3 regions of the Sinorhizobium garamanticum genome follow, and region 2 is predicted to be linked to each of the others. Evidence: predicted binding sites of a transcription regulator. Region 2 holds the regulator's gene; each other region holds the start of a gene.

Region 1 (6,563 bases), 2.1 Mb from region 2:
CCGCAGGAGAAGCAAGGAACCGAAGCGGCGGGTGAGAGGCGCGCGCGGTGCTTGAAGAAGATCGCCGATCTCTTTCAGCCCGACCCGCTCGAGCAGGGCGGCGGTTTCCGCCGGCAGGCGCAGCGCGGCGACCGGCAAGGGTGCGAGAGCCCGTTCGGCATCATCGGGCGCAATGACGGCGGCACTGCCGTAGCGGGCAACCGCCCAGGAGAGGCCCGCAGAGGATGAGATCACCGCCCGCGCCTCGATGCCGAGCAGGAAGAGGCGCGAAAGCACGTCGTCGACCAGCGCTCTCTCGCCGCCGTGAAGATGGGCGCAGCCGGTAATGTCGAGGAACAGGCCATCCTTTCCGTCGAGTGCGACGAGCGGCGTATAGCGGTCGCACCAGTCGGCAAGCCCCTCCAGGAAGGCCCGATCCGCCGCCGGATCGTCGATGATCACATCGAGCGACGGGCACATGGCGCGGGCATCCGCCGCCCCCTGGCCTCGCTTCAGGCCCACCCGTTCGGCAAGCGTGTCGAGCGCGACGAGCCGCATGGCATTGTCGATCTTGGCGGCAAAAACGACGGGCGGATGATCAGGACGCCCTTGCGTAAGCCAGGAGGCGCCCCATCTGATCCGCGCCACTCGATCGGCCGACAGATGCGGAAAATGGATCGACAGAATTCGCTGATTGCCCGTCTGCCTGAGAAGCGACGGACTGCTCGATGGGGTAGAAGCGGCGGTCATGGGCATTCCATTCCAGAAAGATATCGGCAGAGGCGTAAGCCCTGCTTTTTTCGACAAGGACGCGAAAGGCTGGATGGCCGATACTGCCGCAAAGCATCGAGCCATCGGGAAGAGGTCGCTCGCCGGCAGATGCCGGCTTGATCTGAAGCCGGAAAAAGGCGCTGCTGGCCTCCTCCTCGCCCGCCTGCCGGAAGAGGAGAAGAGGCACTCCGCCTGCCCGGGCCCTTACATGCAGGCGCCTGCTCTCGCTCAAGGCGAGACAGGCGGGATTGCCGCGGATTTCCAGAACGACGGCCGCAAAGACCGGTACCGAAAGAGCCGTTTCGGCAACCCAGAGCGCATCCTTGACCGTGCGTATCGAAACGAACAGGAAGCGCTCGATGTCGAGCCCATAGGATTTGAGGCCCGGCGCATATGGAAATCCGGCCTCGCGAGAGGCAAGGCCCTGGCTGATCCACAGGACCGGCGCCAGATGACCTTTCTCCTTCTTCCTCCGCTGACAAAGCACCGCAAGTGCCGTCACGAAACCGGCGGCTGCCCCCACATCGCGCGTTTCGGCATTGCGGATTTCCGTCATGCCCGCGAGCGGCAGCCCACCCTCGAGCACGTCATCAAGCGGCGGGACGCCAAGGGACAGGATCTTGTTGCGGGATGCCTCCTCCCTTTGGCGCCGGAAACCGGCAGGATCGGCCGCCTGGGCTGCACGCACGACCCCGGGCAGCCGGCGATTTTCAATCTGCGCTATGGTTTCGCGGAGGGAAGAAACGGTTTCCCGCTGCACGGCTTTCTCGGCCATGACGGTCGGCTCCACCAGATGTTCACGTTATGTTCTCTATGGATTCCAGAGCCTGCCGCAAGAGTCAACACCGATGTTTGAGAATTTATTCCTCGCTCTGCCCAACCAGAATTCAACACTCGAAAAACAAAGGAGAAATCGTTATATGAGGGCAACAAGGAGTGCCCATGGCCCGCATTGACCAAACCGATGATTGGCGGGAACGCCACGCACCGACGCTCAGCACATTCGAACTGCTTGCGCTCGAAGCCTATAGCCATCTACCGGAGGAATTCCGCAAGCTGACGACCGACCTCATCATCGAAGTCGCCGATTTTCCGAACGACGACGTCTTCGAAGACATGGCGCTTGAAACGCCTTTCGATCTGCTTGGCCTGTTCGAAGGCCGCGGGATCGGCGAACGCTTCACCATGGAGACCGGCCAGTTCCCAAACCGGATCACGCTCTATCGCCGCCCGATCCTCGACTATTGGGCGGAAAACGAGGAAACGCTGGGCGATATCATCACCCATGTGCTGATCCATGAGATCGGCCACCATTTCGGCCTTTCCGACGACGACATGGAGCGGATCGAGGCAAGCGTCGAACACGTGGGCGGGTAGCCTGCCCAGCTTTTCTGATCACAAATTGCCCCTCATCCGGCCACCTTCTCCCCACGCGGGGGCGAAGGAGAATCGCGGCCACACTCCCAAAACCACCTCCCCGCCTGCGGGGAGGTGAGGGGCAATCATGGCTCCCGCCTGTTTGGATTAAGTACGCTAATCTTCGATCTTGCGCGCTTCCGACACGAGCATGATCGGAACGCCGTCGCGGATCGGATAAGCGAGCCGGGCTTTTTCGGAAATCAGCTCCTGCGCTTCGGCGTCATAGCTCAGCCGTCCCTTCGTCAGCGGGCAGACGAGCAGCTCGAGGAGTTTCGGATCGACCTTGCTGGCATTGATGTCCATGGCTTTGCCGCTTACTGCAGGATGTTGTCGAGGTCGCCGAAATTGCGGGCAAGCACGATCTCGGTGATCGCGATCAGCGTTTCGGCGCGGGTTTTCAGGTCAGGCGCTTCCAACAGCGCCTGCTTTTCCGCCGGGCCGTAGGGCGACATCATCGCCATAGAATTGACGAGCGTGCGGTTGCTTGCCCGCTCCACGCTCTCCCAGTCCGCTTCCAGCTTGTTGGCGTCGAGATAGGCTCTGAATGCGGCGAGCAGCGCCTCGCGGTCGACCAGGCTCTCGTCATCCGGGCTGTCGAGATCGGTCGCGAAGGGGCCGATGCGGAAGCGGCGATAGCCGCGGCATCCGGCCACTTCGGCGAAGAGCCGGTAGCGGCACACACCGGTGAGCGAGGTGATGTAGCGTCCGTCTCCAGTCTCCGCAAAGGAGGTGATGCGGCCGATGCAGCCCACCTGGCAAAGCGCCGGCACGGGCCCCGAATCGATGTCGTTGCGCCCCTCGGAGAAGGAGGGTTGGACGATGCCGATCAGCCGGTTGCCGGCGAGCGCATCATCGAACATCGCAAGGTAGCGCGGTTCGAAGATATTGAGTGGAAGCTGCGCGCCAGGAAGCAGGAGCGCGCCCGTCAGCGGAAATACCGGAAGAATCTCCGGCAAGTCCTGAGGACCGAGGTATCGCGCATTTCCGACATGCATTCTGATAGACCTTGCAGATACCGGCTTGTCGCGCCTCATCGCCAGGCACGACACCCCGATCAAGAAATGGTGCGTCCCTCGAAAATCTCAAGGGAAAAAGACGCGGATCCTGCTGCAGTCTTGCCGCTTAATGCATGTCGCCCGAAAGTGTGCAACGGTTTCGGGACAACGACATGCATGCACGCAACGACTTAAAGCGCGTCGCCTACAGCGCCGCGCGTCCTATCAGACGCGCAAAGGACGCTGTAGCACTTTGAATTTCTGCATGTTCTATCCTTAAATCGGCTACGATTTAAGGAAACATGCAGTAGCTCCGACGCGCTTTAAGAGAAAAGAATCGACGAAAGCTTGCGCCGTGCGGCGACCGTCGCCGGATCCTTCGGCCCCCAGACTTCAAAGAAGCCCAGGAGCTCGCGCCGGGCGCCGTCGTCCTCGAAGCTGCGGTCGCGCTTCATGATCAAAAGCAGGTGGTCGGCCGCCGCGTTACGGTCGCCTTCGACATTGCGGATCTTGGCAAGCTTCAGCCGCGCCGCATGATCATCCGGATTGAGCGCCAGCTGATGCTCGAGCGCCGTCGGGTCGCCGAGTTTGCGCGCCTCTTCGATCTGGTCGAGTTTCTTCGAGACAGCGCTGATGGCTGCGTCCTTCGCAAGCTCTTCCGGCAATTCCGAAAGCGCCTGGCGCGCCTCGGCATGCTGTCCGAGCGCAATCATGCATTCGACCATGCCGGCAATGGCCGTCGCATTGTCCGGCTCCGCCTGCAGGACGGCGCCATAGAGGCCGGCCGCGTTTTCCGCCTCCCCGGCATCGAGCAATGCCTTGGCGTCGGTCAGTGCGGCTTCGATCTCGGCCTTGCCATCGCTCACGGCGGGTCCTGCGATACGGTCGATGAACTGCTTGATCTGGCTTTCGGGAACGGCGCCCATGAAGCCGTCGACCGGGCGCCCGCCGACAAAGGCGATGACGGCGGGGATTGACTGGATGCCGAGTTGGCCGGCGATCGAGGGATGGTCGTCGATGTTCATCTTGACGAGCTTCACCCGGCCGGCCGCCTCCGTTACGACCTTTTCGATCACCGGGGTCAATTGCTTGCAAGGTCCGCACCAGGGAGCCCAGAAATCGACGAGAACCGGCTGCTGGCGCGAAGCCTCCAGCACGTCGCGGGAGAAGGTAGCGGTGGTTGTCTCCTTGATCAGATCGGCCGCGGCTGCCGCTTTCGGCGCCGGCTGGCCGCCGAACGAAGCCGAAGCCGTCATCTGGTTGCCGAAAGAACCTGCATAGGGATTGTCGCTACCGCTCATTCTTCTCTCCTCGCGGACTTGCCGTCCGACTTCATGCATCCGCGCCAAAGATCGTATGTCAGGTCGTCACTTTCAAGACAAGCGGCTCATGCCCGGTCGCTTCCATGAAACGTAGCATGTCTTTCGACGCGATCGACGTCGTCTGGTCGTTCGAAAGCGGATGGCCGTTGATCGTGTCAAATTCCATCAACGCCTCGTCGAGAATGAACTTCACGTTGCCGCCCGTGTCGTTGATCGCGCCGAAGGCGGTCACCGCGCCGGGGATGACGCCCAGATACTCCATCAGCTTTTCCGGCTTGCCGAAGGAAACCTTGCTCGCCGCGCCGATGATCTGATGGACGGTCTTCAGGTCCACCGTCGCATGCTCCTCGACGGTCAGCAGGAAATAGTTGTCCTTCTTATCCTTCACGAACAGGTTCTTTGTATGTCCGCCGGGAATTTCGTCGCGCAGCGCCACCGATTCGGCAACGGTGAACACCGGCGCATGGCGCTTCGTCGTGTGTTCGATCCCAAGGTTGTCGAGAAAACGGAACAGGTCCTCCGCGGTCTTCGGCTGCGCCTCGCTCATCATCAAATCCTTCCTTTCGTGGCGATTTCCGCCTGCTTTACGGAGAACAGGCGCGCTCTGCAATCTCAGGCGCGGCGATTCTCATAGGCTGGAGCGGCATGCCGGCGGAAACCGCTCACACGTCCTCATGCCGCTGCACACCCCTGGCCGATATGCATCAGTGGAAAACACCGGCATTTCCAAGCTTTTTGGACGGCCCCAAAAAAATTCTTCGCATTCGCGTCATTTCCCTGTTGCATTTGAAAAAGGCTTAGGCCATATAGCGCCCGTCGCCGCAAGACGGGGCGGCACCACGGTCCACCGACTACCCCCGGACCGCGGATGATGAGCGGGTGTAGCTCAGGGGTAGAGCACAACCTTGCCAAGGTTGGGGTCGGGCGTTCGAATCGCCTCACCCGCTCCAGTTTCTCAACCTCTTCATTTCATTGTTGTTCTTGGTCTCTATCGCTGGGCCACGCTGCTTTTACAGCGCCGCGTGTCCAATCGGACGCGCAAAGGTCACTGTAGTACTTTGAATTGCTGCATGATTTTGTCCTTAAATCGATTCCGATCTAAGGAATCATGCAGTAGCAGTCGGCCGATGGTGCAGTTCTTACCGATTCGGCCACTCGCCTCAGCTCTTCATAAACACGTAGTCCGTCTCCTGGCGCAGCGTTTCGCCAGGCCTGAGCACCCCCTTCGGGAAACCTTCATGGTTGATTGCATCGGGCCAGATTTGCGTTTCGAGGCAGAAGCCGGCGAAGGGGGCGTAGCGGCGACCCTCCAAGCCCGGCACCGGCACATCGAGCTTGAAGCCGGTATAAAGCTGGATGCCAGGCTCGGTCGTCAGCACTTCCAGCGAAATCCCGGAATTGATGCTGCGCGCCAGTGCCACCGAGTGTTTGTCCATCCGCTCCGGCGAGAGACAGAAATTGTGGTCGTAGAAGATCTTTTCGCCTTCCGTCTGCCGCCGCAGCGAGGTCATTTCCCTGAGATCGAAGGCGGTGCCGGCAACGGCACGGATTTCACCGGTCGGGATCTGCCGCTCGTCCGTCGGCAGATAATGGTCGGCGGCGATCATGATGTCATGGCCGAACACGTCATCGCTGCCATCGAGATTGAAGTAGCTGTGCTGGCAGACATTGGCGAGCGTCGGCGCGTCGGTTTCCGATTCGTAAGTGACGTTCAGCACGCCGCCGAGTTTCAGCGTGTAGGTGCAGGTGACCGTGCAATTGCCGGGATAGCCGGCCCGTCCGTCGGGATCGGTGATCCTGAGCGTCACGCGATCCTCTGCCAGGTCGACGATCGTCCAGTTCCGCTTGGCGATATTGTCGCTGCCGCCGTGAAGATGGGTCACGCCCTTTTCGTTGAGGTCGAGTTGATAAGCATTGCCGTCGAGCGTGAAGCGTCCGCCGCCGATGCGGTTGGCGTTGCGGCCGGGGGTGGCGCCGAAATAGGACGAATGCGCAGGATAGCTGTCGAAATCCTCGAAACCCAGAACCAAAGGCGGCTGATGCCCTTCGAGCCGCAGATCCTGGATGACCGCCCCCC
Region 2 (6,563 bases):
GCGAACGGGCATGGCCAGATCGCTATCGTGTCGTCGGCGGCGGGCTACAGCGGCCTGCCGATGGGCGCCGCATATGGGGCGACCAAGGCGGGGCTCATCAATATGGCCGAGAGCTTGAAATTCGACCTCGATCGTATCGGCATCCGCCTGCAGTTGATCTGTCCAGGCTTCGTCGACACGGCCGCTTCGGCCAGAGGCAAGTTCCCGCGACCGGCTCTGGTGAGCGTAGAGGAAGCGGCGGAGCGCATTTGTCTCGGCCTGAAATCAGGGCGCTTCGAGATCACGTTCCCTAAACGCCTTACCTATGCGGCTAAACTGGCGCGTTTCCTGCCGTACAGCGCCTACTTTGCGCTTCTCAACTGGCTGGTGCCTGGGCGTGTGCCCGCGAGCACGGCGAAAAAAGCGCAATCCAGTACGAAGGGCCGGCCACGTCAGGCCGTGTGAAGCACGAGAACCGCACCGAAGACGAGCGACAGGCCGAGCCAGCCGACAGGTTTCAGCTTCTGACCGAAGAAGAGACGTCCGCAGATGGCGGTGCCGAAGATGCCGGTGGCGCCAAGCACTGCATAGGCGATGGCAAGTTCCATCCCCTTGACCGCCTCCGCGAGCAGTGCAAAGGCCGCGAGTACCAGGAGAATCGAAAGCACGCCCCAGCCGCGCCGCGCAAAGCCGTTCGACTTCGTGGAAGCCAGATTGGCAGCGACGTCAAGGACGCCGGCCATAACCGCGAAAGCGAAATAGAAGCTGTCGGCACTCGTCGGGCTGCTTCTCCCGCCGCTTCCTCCTCCTGTGCCTCACCGGCGTTGACGAGCAGTATCCCGACAACGGCCATCGACAGACCGAGCATCTCGCGGCCGCTCAGCGCATGGCCAAAGACGAACACGGAGACGAGCGTGATGAGAGCGACACCGGACCCTTCCCAGATGGCATAGGCGACGCCGACGGAGATTGTCTTCACGGCTTTGGCAAGGAACACGTATGAGAGCGCAATCGAAGCATACATGATCGCATGTCCGGCATAGGAGCCGGAGGCAGCCTTCATCGCCGTGAGGCCGGCGACCTCTGTCGCGATCGCGAGAGTCAGGAAAAGCCATGCAACACGCATGAGGAACCTTCAGAGACCACATCGACAAACAAAAAGAGCCATTCGGGCGTTTACCGCGAATGGCTCTTTTGAAACTGGCTCCCCGGGCCGGATTCGAACCGGCGACCTATCGATTAACAGTCGAGTGCTCTACCGCTGAGCTACCAGGGATCATCTGCACCGCAGAAGTGAGGCTGCTAATACAAATGCTTTTTCGATTTGCCAAGCGCTTTTTCAAAAAAAATTGACAACGTCGGTTGCGAGGCTGTGGAGAAGGCCCCAATTGTGGGGTGGAGCATGAAAGAGGAATAATGACGAACGGCAGGAAAGAACGGCATTTCGGCATCGATCCGCAGACACGCCAGATCGTGCTCGGGAAATGGCGCATTAACTTGCCGGACTCGCCGGTACTGCGAATCCTGGTTGGTACGCTTCTCATCGTGGGCGGCGTCTTAGGTTTTCTGCCGGTGCTCGGTTTCTGGATGATTCCTCTGGGGTTGCTTGTGCTTTCTCACGACATACCGGCGATCCGCCGCCGCCGCCGCAAGTTGGCGATTTGGTGGGCGCGTTGGCGCGGCCAGCAAAATTCCTCCGGCAAGTCCTGAGCGGGGCGCGCGAGGCGGCAGAAGCCGATGCCTGAGGGAGCGAGGGAGGCCGACGAATCGACTGCCGTGCTGCGATGTTTGTCGGCGCAGGGTCGCACGAGCTCGCTGATGGCACCGTAGGCACGCAAAGCTGCCGTTAGAATCGAAAAAATTCCGGGCTGGATTGCAGTTGGGGATCGCTGGGGAGAACGGCGAATGACTACGAGCGTTCCACCTTTTTCGAAAGCTTCCCCCTTGCGCTCCTCATAGATTCGTTCTAAACGCCGGCCATCGCTTGATCGATCGAGCGCGAGAGGCCTCGTGGCGGAGTGGTGACGCAGAGGACTGCAAATCCTTGTACCCCGGTTCAATTCCGGGCGAGGCCTCCAAAAGAAATCAAATGCTTAACATTTCTGCTTCAAGCAGATTTCGAGAATTGCCTAGGCCTCCGCTCAAGGCAATGACCTGGGCAGTGGGCCTCTACCTCGCCAGTTTCGCACTCTTCCCAACGAAGGTCCCGAAGCGGGTTGGAAGGGACACCAGAACTGGCTCTGGTACCCTCAGTGCCCCAACCGCCGACATGGATGTCGCCAGCGTGCGCTCACAGCAACATGTCGAGAAGCGCAGCGCACAAGAATCCTAAGACCTTTGCCAATGTCGGGTAGGACTAAGGTCCATGGATCGGGGTGGGCGGCGCCCTTAAACTCCACTGATATCATTTACAATGAGCTTTTACTTTGAAGCGCGGTTTGTAGACTCGCCGGTCTATGCCGAAGAGCAGGGCCGGCTTTTTCTTCTATTCCAAGGCTTCCCTCGTTCTACTGCATGTTTCCCTAAATCGTAGCCGATTGGGGATGAGGATATGCGGGAATTTACACTGCTATAGCATCCGTTGCGCGTCTGATAAGACGCGCGGCGCCGTGGATAAGACCTTTCGTGGGAAGCCGGCAGGTCACGTCTGCAGCTCTGAAAGAAACAATATCCTGTTCGAGCAGCACGGCTAAATGCGCACTGGCTCCCGCAAACCAGGCTCGAATTTCCGCTCAGACCGCCAAACTAGTGATAGCGGCGAATAAGGCCGACGAGCTTGCCTTGGATCTTGACGCGGTCCGGTCCGAATATCCGCGTTTCATAGGCAGGGTTGGCCGCTTCGAGCGCAATGGAGGCGCCCTTTCTGCGGAATCGTTTGAGCGTTGCCTCTTCGTCATCGACTAGTGCAACGACGATGTCGCCGGGATTCGCCGTGTTTGTATTCCGAATGATCACGGTATCGCCATCGAAGATACCCGCTTCGATCATCGAGTCGCCCTTGATTTCGAGCGCGTAGTGTTCGCCGCTGCCGATCATGTCGGCCGGGATGGAAATATCGTGCGTGTTGTTCTGGATCGCGGAAATCGGGACACCGGCCGCAATTCGTCCCATGACCGGCACCGAAATCATTGCAGTGTCGCTCGGTGGCGCCGATTTCGTCGTGGCGGCGGGCGCTACAGGTGGCTTGCCCAGGCTGCCTTCTATGACACTTGGCGAGAAGCCACGCCGAGGCTGCGGGCTCGCCATATAGGCCTCAGGCAGCTTGATGACTTCGAGCGCGCGCGCCCGGTTGGGAAGGCGTCGAATGAAGCCGCGCTCTTCAAGTGCGGTAATCAACCGATGGATGCCCGACTTGGAAGCGAGGTCCAGTGCGTCTTTCATCTCGTCGAAGGACGGCGGCACCCCGGATTCCTTCATTCGCTCGTGAATGAACAGAAGCAATTCCTGTTGCTTGCGGGTTAGCATGGCGCGTCACTCCAGAATCGCGAAACAAATCAAGAACAGACACTATCTGTTCCATATGTGTTCCGCAAGTACCTAAAATTCCGTGAATTTCTCTCGCCATCGCGAATTTCTCGAGGGAGGCCCTCGGTCGCTCCGCCGACCGCCGCGTCGCGAGCCACGGAAGGGGCAGGATCGCGCCTTTCTGGCCGGTCTTATGTCTCCGTCAGGCTGATCGGCGCGGTCATCGAGCATGACTGCAGGCCATCAGATCTCCTTCGTCATCCGGCCGGGGAACATTGGGCTCCAGCCGTTCAATGGTATTGTGAGTGATGCGGCGCCGAACAGCGTCAGCGGCCTCATCCAGGGCAAGGTCTTCCTGGTAGAGGTCGGGGAATACACGATCGGCATCGATGGCGATCAAAACCTGCTTGTTCGCACGCATCCCTCGATCGGCATCAGCCGTGGCGACCGCGTTCGCGCATCATTCCCCGAGAACAAAGTGTCCGCAATCTGCGACTGAGTTACTGCATGATTCCTTAAATCGGAATCGATTTAAGGACAAAATCATGCAGCAATTCAAAGTGCTACAGCGACCTTTGCGCGTCCGATTGGACGCGCGGCGCAGTGTGTCTTCAATTGCTCGCTAGATCGTGCGGATCATCTGCCAGATCTGCTCCGGATCCCTGACGCCGGTCTGGTAAAGCTTGATGATCCTTTGGGCGACTTCCTCAGCCTCATCGCTCCCCATCGTCAGGTTGCGTTCTTCGAGCGCCTTGTGCAGCACGCCCTCCAGGATCGCGACTTCACCGGGAAGGATAGGATAATCTCGGAAGTTATTGAAAGGGTTCATGGCCGATCTCCTCTTTGGGGCAAATCTGCCGGTGGGAACAGTCTACGCGTTTTTTCAGAGGGTGCGAACGGGAAACGGTCGCTTTACTACAGCGCCGCGCGCGTCTTATCAGACGCGCGAACGACGCTGTAGCATTTTGAATCGCTGCACGCTTTTATCCTTGGATCGGCCACCTTTTAGGAAACGTCCAGGCGGGCCCTTGGGCATATCGCGTTATCGCAATGGCGGTTGACGCGACCGGGGTTCTCGAAGCGCAAACAGCCGCGCCACGAAACGAAAGGCCCGCGCCGCCAACGTTATAAAGCCCGCACCTCGCCTCCGCGCCCGCCTCAGGGCGGCGCGGAGGCGTATGGCGGGATTCGACGACTCCCCCGAGGCTGACTGTGCCCGATGACCCCTAGTTGCTCGAAGCTGGATGAGGCAACATCTTCGGCGGCTCTTCCAGGAGAGTATAAGGTCCTTCAGGGCACTTGACGTCCGGGTTCACCGGGTGGAACAGGCCGAGAGGGTTCGGCTTGAAGATCCACGCATGCAGGTCGTAATGGTGGAGCTGCGCCGGCAGAAGCGGTTCATGCCCCTCCATGGGGCCGTCGAAGGGATGCCCGAAGAGCTCGGGATTCGGCTTGACGCCCGTGGCGAGCGGGATCAGCCATTCGACAGCAACGAGCTCCAGCTTGTCGCCATTTGGCTCATACAACAGCAATGTCGGCTTCATTGGATCGGGCTTCGGACCGATCAGCGCCGGATTCAGAAAGTGCACCCCCATCGTGCCCGTCGCATACGTGACGCATCCCAATGTCGAGAAATAGCCGTCACGCACCGCGGCAACGGGGTCCTTATATTTCTCAAGCGCTGTTTTCAGCTTCTCCAGCTCGGGCGGAAGCGCGTCGCTTGCATTCACCAGCGGTGCGGACATGACAGAAGCGCCCGCCGCGAGACAAACTGTCCGCAGCAAACGCAGTACCGAAGACATACGCATGGCTCGGTCCTCCCTCGCTCAACTCGCCTCCCGCGAGGAGCATGGCCGGCATGATACAGCGGGCGAGATCGCCATGCTATCGCGAAAGGGGTAGGGGATGCGCGCGATTGGGGCAATCGGAACAGGCGCGGGCTGGCTAATCCGGCGCTGCAATACGCGCCTAAGACCTTTGGCGACATTGCGCCGGACTAAGGTCCCATAGATCGAAGATGGCGACACCCTAGGTTTCTGGGGGTTGTCGGCAACGCACTCACAAGAACCTAGTTGTTTCAGAAGCGATTTAGGGCGGGGCCTGTTGTCCGCAAAGCAAAGGCCCCGCCTGTGTTGGGTGTCGGCAAGGACGCCATAAACAACAAGAAAGGCCGGCTGGACCGGCCTTTCTTCGTCACCCCATGCCGTTGCCAGTACATCCGTGGTCAACGGCACGAGGGACGCTCTAAAACTGAATCTAAGCGCCGATTATGACAGTGGCAAGTCGGGGTTTCGACACCTAACAGCTAGGACCAACCGCGACCTTCTAGAGGCGATCGGATTTGCGGATCTAACACCACTGGATGCCTGACACCCCATGCCTGACGCGCCGGCCGGTTGCCATTGGCAAAGTCCCCGATAGTCGAGCGCGCAGCCGTTCATCGGAGGTTCAGGCACGGTGGCTCAATCTGATAGCCAGAGAGGAGGAGTTGACTATGAAAAAGCTCTTATCCGTCCTCACAGCCGCGGTCCTGGCTGCGTCTTTCGCGTTACCGCTAAGCGCCGCGCCGATCTTCGTGCCGAAACCCGACCAAGTACAGGCCGGCCCTGTCGAACAGGTCAGACACTGGCGCCATCGTCATTGGCGCGCCGATCGCCATTGGAACCGGCGGTACGCATGGCGTTCCTGCCGTTACTACGGCAGGTGCTACCCCCGCCATTACCGGTACTACGGCTATCGTGATTATCACCGCTACCAACGGCGGCCTGGAGTCAGCATCTATTTTAACTTCTAGCCGGTAGCGCCCGCAGGGTAGGGGGAAGTCGCAATAATCGCGCCTCAAGCGGTGAAACGTGTCACCCTCAACACGGCCGCCACGCTCGAAGGGGCGGCGGGTTACGATGCGGCGGGTTACGATACGGCCGCTTCTCGTGAAAAAATCTTGGAAATCACAATGATTTCAATGTGAATGGCGGAGGAGGTGGGATTCGAACCCACGGTACGCTTTCACGCACGCCGGTTTTCAAGACCGGTGCCTTAAACCGCTCGGCCACTCCTCCAGTCGATTGAAAAGATTGAGAAATCCAGCGGTTGTTGACTACCTGAAAACAGCAACTGCT
Region 3 (6,563 bases), 1.4 Mb from region 2:
GTGATGCGGAAGGCGAGGTCGCCGGATGCAAGATGCGACAGGCCGTTGCCGAGGCGGGCGACGATATCGCGCTGCAGGGCACCGCTCTCGGCGCGCTCGGTTTCCGAGCGGCTGCGTTGCAATTCCGCCTGCTCGCGCTGGTGGCGGGCTTCTCCTTCGAGGCGCTTGGTGTCAGCGAGCTGATGGCGGAAGCCTTCCAGCGCCTTGGCAACGGAACCGGTTTCGTCCGAGCGATCCTGGCCGGCGATCGGCCGGGTATAGTCGCCGTTGCTGAGCGTCTGAACGTCGCTGACAAGGCCTGCCAGCGGTTTCTGCACGAAGCCGCGAACTGCGAAATAGAGGCCGGCGAGCACGGCGCCGAGGACGACAAGACCGCCGAGGATCATCATATAGGTCTGATCGCGGACCGGCGCGTTGATTGCCGTGTGCGGCACATCGACGAGCACGACCCAGTTGGCATTCACGTTGGGCAGCTTGAAGGGATAGACGACGCGATCGAAGGGCTCGTTTCCGTCATAAGTGAGGTTCTTGATCATGCCGGACGTCGCCGACGACAGGGCGTCCTTGACGATATCGGCGCCTTCGCCGTCATAGTCTTTCGTCAACAGATCGGGGATCGGCGACACGAGCCATTTGCCGCTCTGTGACAGAAGGTAGACCCGGCCCGTGCCGAAAGGCTTGAGCTTTGCGAGGTCATCGGCGAGCGAGGCGAGCGAAATGTCGACGCCGGAGACGCCGATCAGCTTGCCGTCGGACATCACCGGATAGGCGATCGAGCTCATCGTGGTGGGGACGTCGGTCCCTTCGGCGAGGTAGGGCTGGGTGATTGCACCCTTGCCGCTCTTGGCAGCCAGGCTGTACCACTCGGCGGCATAGTCCGCCTTGAAGGTCGAGAACTGCGCTTCGCCGTTGCGGTCCTTCGACCAATAGGGCGTGAAGACGCCTTCCTCGTTGCCGCCAAGTTCCTTGTTGTTGACCACGTCTTCCTGGCGCCCATCATATGCCTTCGGCTCTTCCGCGAACCAACTGCCGAACGCAAAGCTGTGCTGCTCGAGATTGGCCTTGAGGAGGTTGATCGCGCCGACGCGATCGGTCGATTTTCCGGCGTGACCGCGGCCAAGCACTCCCGACATGGTGCGCGCGGCGGCGGCGAGTTCGCCGACGCTTCCCGCAATGTCGGAGGCGATGGCTCGTGCTTCGGCCTGAGCTCCATCGAAGACCAGCGTCTCGACGCGATCCTGTGTCTGGGAGATGAGAACGAAATTCGAGGCGAGCAGCACGAGTGCGATCGTACCGCCTGTCACAGCGATCAGTTTGGTCGCCAGTGATTTGGCTTGGAACTTGAACATGAAATCCTCACATACTGAGAGGTCCGCGGGTTTGCCGCCCACGGCGTGACGCATTCCGAATTGTGGGGTGAAACTCCGTCATGGAGCGCCAGATGCCAACCGGCACGAAGGAGGCAGCCAAACCTTACTGCATGTTTCCTTAAATCGTACCCGATTTAAGGATAAAACATGCAGCACTTCAAAGTGCTAAAGCGTCCTTTGCGCGTCTGATTAGACTCGTGGCGCTGTAGGTGCGGTCGACCTTCTCATGCGTCTGAATAGAGGATCAAATCTTAAGATCCAGCCAACGCCGAGGCTAAATCATAGTCGCGGCACGCAAGTTTTGCCCGCCGAGTTTAATCGGCGCGACGTAAACTGTCGGGTTTGCGAAGCGGGCGCAAATGGGAGGCGAAAGGAGGCGTTGTCTCACAGACGGGCCGCGACCTCGGATGCCAGCGGTATTGCCGGTTGGGCACCGGGCTTGAGGCATGCAAGCGATCCGGCGACCGCCGCTTGCCGCAGCGCATCGGGGAAGGGGAGGCCAGCGTCGAGGCCCGCGGCCAGATAGCCGCAGAAAGTGTCGCCGGCGCCGACCGTGTCGACGGGTTCGATGGTCAGGCCCTTGGCGCGATGAACGGCACCGTCGTGAATGGCGATCACGCCGTCGGCGCCAAGCGTGACGATCACGGTCCGGCCGGTCTCGTCGTGGAGCCGCTTCATCGCCGCCTCGCGCTCGGCGCCGTCGATGCCGCTCTTGCCGGCCAAGAGTTCGAATTCGGTTTCGTTGGCAATCACGATATCGGCCATCCGGCCGAGACGGGCGGCTTCGGGCGTCAGCGGGGCGATGTTGATGATCGAGCGGATACCGCGGCGTTTGGCTTCCACAAGCGCCTTCTCGACCGAAGCGGCGGGAATTTCGAGCTGTAGCATCAGCGTATCGCCGGGCGACATCTGATCGAGCGCCGCCGTTGCGTCGCTTTCGCTCATGGTCGCGTTGGCGCTGGCGACGACCACGATGACGTTTTCGCCATCGCCGCCGACGATGATATGCGCCGTGCCGGTGGGGGAATCGACGGTCTTGATGAGGCTAAGGTCGGCGCCGGCCGCTTTCAACAGCGCCAGCGCGCCTTCGGCGAAGCTGTCCCAGCCGACCGCGCCGGCCATGCGCACCGACGCACCGGCGCGGCGGGCGGCCAGCGCCTGGTTTGCACCCTTGCCGCCGGCGGCGGTGGAAAAGCCGGTCCCGGCAACGGTTTCGCCAGGCTTCGGCAGGCGCGCGGTCGTGGCGATTAGGTCCATGTTGATGGACCCAAGGACAGTGATCATGTGGAGATGCCCCGTCGGATTATTGACTTTCGCGAAGAGTGCCCGACCGCGTCAGTCCTCGTCAACCACCCGAAGCTTCAATTGCCCCATCCGGTTGTCGAGGGGCCGTCCGCCTTGCTCGCCGTCTCCGGGCACGGCTTCGGCCGCGAGTTCCAGCGCCTCGATCTTGGCGCCGCGCCTCGTAAGCTTGTCCGACGAGATGAGGATGTCCTCGACATCCTTCTGCGTCATGGCGAAATGACCCTGGAGCTTGCGCACACGTTCGTCGAGCCGTGAAAGGTCGTCCATCAGGCGCGCGACTTCGCCCTGGATCAGGTGCGCCTGCTCGCGCATGCGGGCATCCTTCAGGATCGCCTGGATCACCTGGATCGACAAAAGCAGCAGTGACGGCGAGACGATGACGATGCGCTGGCGATGCGCCTTCTGCACGATCGCCTCGAAGTGTTCGTGGATCTCGGCGAAGATCGACTCGGAAGGAACAAAGAGGAAGGCCGTCTCCTGCGTTTCTCCCGGCAAGAGATACTTGCTGGCGATATCGCGGATATGCACTTCCATGTCGCGGCGGAAGGCCTGCGCCGCCTGCTGCCGCCGCTCGGCCGTCGCCGCGTCGCGCATTGCGTTCCATCCTTCGAGCGGAAACTTCGCGTCGATGACAAGCGGCGGCTGGCCGTTCGGCATGCGGATCGTGCAATCCGGACGGGCGCCGTTCGAAAGTGTTGCCTGGAAGGCGAAAGCGCCCATCGGCAACCCGTCGGCAACGATCGCTTCCATGCGCGACTGGCCGAAGGCCCCGCGCGTCTGCTTGTTTGCCAGAATGTTCTGCAGCCCGGCCATGTCCTTGGCCAGCGATTGAATGTTGTTCTGGGCGTTGTCGATCACGGCAAGCCGTTCCTGCAGGCGCCGAAGGTTCTCATGGGTCGCTTTCGTCTGCTCGCTGATCGAGGCGCCGATCCGGTGCGTCATTCCGTCGATGCGCTGGCTGATGGACTGGTTGAGTTCCGCCTGGCGGGTGCCGAAAACATCCGTCATCGCGGCGATGCGGCCCTGCAATTCCGTCTGCGCGGCAAGAAGCGTCGCCATCTGCTCGTCTCGCTCTCCGATGCGGGCAGAGCTCGCCCGGCGCGCGAACATCAGGCACGCAAGCGTCATGAGAAGCGCGGCAGCCGTGGCGAGATGACCGGCCGTGACGGGCAGGGCGCCGAGCTGCAACAAGGGCTGGTCGAAGGAAAAGTCGATGGGCTCCATGGCGGCAGCCTAACAGATTCGCGCCCGAAGACCAGATCAAAACAAGAACAAACATATGGCGGCTTGGCAAGCCGCAAGTACCGCGTGTGCGGTCTTGACGAGAGGCAATGTTCTTGCGCGCAAGCGGAAAGATCGGCTATGGGATCAGCATGACGATCAAGCCACTAATCATCCTTCCCGATCCGGTTCTGCGCCAGGTGTCCAAACCGGTGGATACCGTTGACGACGACATCCGCCGCCTCGCCGACGACATGTTGGAAACCATGTACGACGCGCCGGGCATTGGCCTTGCAGCAATACAGATCGGCGTACCGAAGCGCCTGCTGGTGCTCGACGTATCGAAGGAAGGCGACGAGAAGACGCCGCTCGTCTTCATCAACCCGAAAATCGTCAGATCCTCCGATGAGCGCTCGGTCTACGAGGAAGGCTGCCTGTCGATCCCGGACTACTACGCCGAAGTCGAGCGCCCAGCGGCCGTCACCGTCGAATATGTCGACCGCCACGGCAAGGAGCAGACGCTCGAGGCGGACGGCCTGCTTGCCACCTGCCTGCAGCACGAGATCGATCATCTGAACGGCGTTCTGTTCATCGACCATATCTCCAAGCTCAAGCGGGACATGGTGATCCGCAAGTTCACCAAGGCGGCCAAGACCCGCGGCGCCAAGGCGATCTGACATCCACTGCATGTTTCCTTAGATCCTGGCCGATTTAAGGATAAAAACATGCAGCAATTCAAAGCGCTGCAGCGTCCCTTGCGCGTCTGACAGACGCGCGGCGCTGTAGAGCGGGATGAGGAAAGTGTGTGCGGTTTTCCGCCCGCATCCCGCGTCTCAACCTATTTAGAATCGATCACGTTTGTGATTTGGGCCGTTCGACCGACATCATCGTGATCCAGAGCGCCGCGTCGGTGCGGGAAATCCCGGGGCGCAGCCTGATTTCAAGAGACGGAGTTTGCCGCCTTGCCGCTTCGCATCATTTTCATGGGAACGCCGGAATTCTCGGTGCCGACGCTGGTCGCCCTCGCCGAGGCAGGCCATGAGATCGTCGCTGTTTACACGCAGCCGCCGCGTCCTGGCGGGCGGCGCGGTCTCGACCTGCAGAAGTCGCCGGTCCACCAGGCGGCCGAGCTTCTCGGCATCCCCGTCCTGACCCCGCCGAACTTCAAGGACGCCGGCGATCGCGAGACCTTCGCCAAGTTCAATGCCGACGTCGCCGTCGTCGTCGCCTACGGCCTGCTCCTGCCCGAGGAGATTCTCCAGGGGACAAGGCATGGCTGCTACAACGGACACGCGTCGCTCCTGCCGCGCTGGCGGGGGGCGGCGCCCATCCAGCGCGCGATCATGGCCGGCGACCGCGAGACCGGCATGATGGTGATGAAGATGGACAAGGGGCTCGACACCGGCCCGGTCGCGCTCACCAAGGCCGTTGCGATCGGCGAAACGATGACGGCTGGCGAGCTGCACGACAAGCTGATGCAGGTCGGAGCGGCTTTGATGAAAGAGGCGATGGCGAAGCTCGAAGCGGGCGACCTGCCGCTGACGCCTCAGCCGGAAGAGGGCGCGGTCTATGCTGCCAAGATCAGCAAGGCGGAAACCCGGATCGATTTCACCAAGCCGGCGGGCGAGGTTCACAATCACATTCGCGGTCTTTCGCCTTTTCCCGGAGCCTGGTTCGAACTGGCGATCGCCGGAAAGCCGGAACGGATAAAGGTGCTGAATTCCGAGAAAGCCGCCGGGGCTGGCGAAGCCGGCACCATTCTGGACGAGGCGTTGACCATTGCCTGCGGCGAGGGTGCGGTGCGGCCGACCCGACTGCAGAAGGCCGGCGGCAAGCCGCTCGCTGTCGCCGAGTTCCTGCGCGGAACGCCCGTCGCCCGCGGCACGAGGATCGCCTGATGCCGCGTTATCGCCTCACCGTCGAATACGACGGCTCAGACTATGTCGGCTGGCAGCGACAGGAAAACGGTCCGTCCGTCCAGGGCGCGATCGAGAAGGCGATCTTGTCGCTGACCGGAGAGACGGTGTCCGTCCGCGGGGCGGGACGCACCGATTCCGGCGTCCACGCCATGGGCCAGGTCGCGCATGCGGATCTCACGCGCGAATGGAAGACGCACACGTTGCGCAATGCGCTCAATGCCCACCTGGCGCTTGCCGGCGAACGTGTCTCGATTCTCGACGCAGCTGAGGCGCCGCCGGGTTTTGACGCGCGTTTCTCCGCGGTTCGCCGCCACTATCTCTATCGCATCATCTCCCGCCGCTCGCCGCTGGCGCTCGAAGCAAGGCGTGCCTGGTGGGTGCCGAAGACGCTCGACCATGAGGCCATGCATGTGGCCGCACAACGGCTGGTCGGCCACCACGACTTCACGACGTTCCGCTCGGCCCATTGCCAGGCGACAAGCCCGCTGCGCACGCTTGATCGGCTAGACGTGACGCGAGCCGGGGATCTCATAGAGATCCGCGCGACGGCCCAGAGCTTTCTGCACAACCAGATTCGCTCCTTCGCCGGCTCGCTGAAGTTGGTGGGCGAGGGCAAGTGGACGCCGGACGATTTGCAGGCGGCGCTCGAAGCGCGCGATCGAAAGGCCTGCGGGCCGGTCGCGCCTCCGGACGGCCTCTACTTCATGCAGGTCGATTATTGAGTTGCGCGAGGCGCGGCCTGCAGGAC

What was found. Region 2 encodes LexA, which represses DNA repair genes until DNA is damaged. Its sites were predicted from a motif close to TGTTCNNNNTGTGTTCNG; they were not measured.
Region 1: PZN02_RS07055 (ImuA family protein) is a predicted target of LexA. The motif match lies at 1,545-1,562, and genes of this name have one in related genera.
Region 3: PZN02_RS03975 (DNA recombination protein RmuC) is a predicted target of LexA. The motif match lies at 3,932-3,949, and genes of this name have one in related genera.

Annotation. Positions count from the first base shown of each region.
Region 1 is NZ_CP120373.1:1,504,959-1,511,521, reverse strand. Features, by position in the region: gene PZN02_RS07060 (DinB/UmuC family translesion DNA polymerase) at 1-537, opposite strand, end outside; gene PZN02_RS07055 (ImuA family protein) at 578-1,525, opposite strand; gene PZN02_RS07050 (metallopeptidase family protein) at 1,693-2,127, shown strand; gene PZN02_RS07045 (Trm112 family protein) at 2,284-2,472, opposite strand; gene PZN02_RS07040 (LON peptidase substrate-binding domain-containing protein) at 2,484-3,164, opposite strand; gene trxA (thioredoxin) at 3,488-4,465, opposite strand; gene PZN02_RS07030 (prolyl-tRNA synthetase associated domain-containing protein) at 4,524-5,033, opposite strand; tRNA gene PZN02_RS07025 (tRNA-Gly) at 5,362-5,436, shown strand; gene PZN02_RS07020 (aldose epimerase family protein) at 5,647-6,563, opposite strand, start outside.
Region 2 is NZ_CP120373.1:3,650,367-3,656,929, reverse strand. Features, by position in the region: gene PZN02_RS17210 (SDR family NAD(P)-dependent oxidoreductase) at 1-444, shown strand, start outside; gene PZN02_RS17205 (SMR family transporter) at 432-722, opposite strand; partial or broken gene PZN02_RS17200 (SMR family transporter) at 770-1,105, opposite strand; tRNA gene PZN02_RS17195 (tRNA-Asn) at 1,181-1,255, opposite strand; gene PZN02_RS17190 (hypothetical protein) at 1,396-1,689, shown strand; tRNA gene PZN02_RS17185 (tRNA-Cys) at 1,984-2,057, shown strand; gene lexA (transcriptional repressor LexA) at 2,725-3,444, opposite strand; gene PZN02_RS17175 (TOBE domain-containing protein) at 3,674-3,943, shown strand; gene PZN02_RS17170 (hypothetical protein) at 4,067-4,273, opposite strand; gene PZN02_RS17165 (hypothetical protein) at 4,671-5,189, opposite strand; gene PZN02_RS17160 (hypothetical protein) at 5,939-6,238, shown strand; tRNA gene PZN02_RS17155 (tRNA-Ser) at 6,414-6,503, opposite strand.
Region 3 is NZ_CP120373.1:825,347-831,909, reverse strand. Features, by position in the region: gene PZN02_RS03985 (methyl-accepting chemotaxis protein) at 1-1,349, opposite strand, end outside; gene PZN02_RS03980 (ribokinase) at 1,755-2,654, opposite strand; gene PZN02_RS03975 (DNA recombination protein RmuC) at 2,706-3,899, opposite strand; gene def (peptide deformylase) at 4,049-4,573, shown strand; gene fmt (methionyl-tRNA formyltransferase) at 4,859-5,794, shown strand; gene truA (tRNA pseudouridine(38-40) synthase TruA) at 5,794-6,537, shown strand.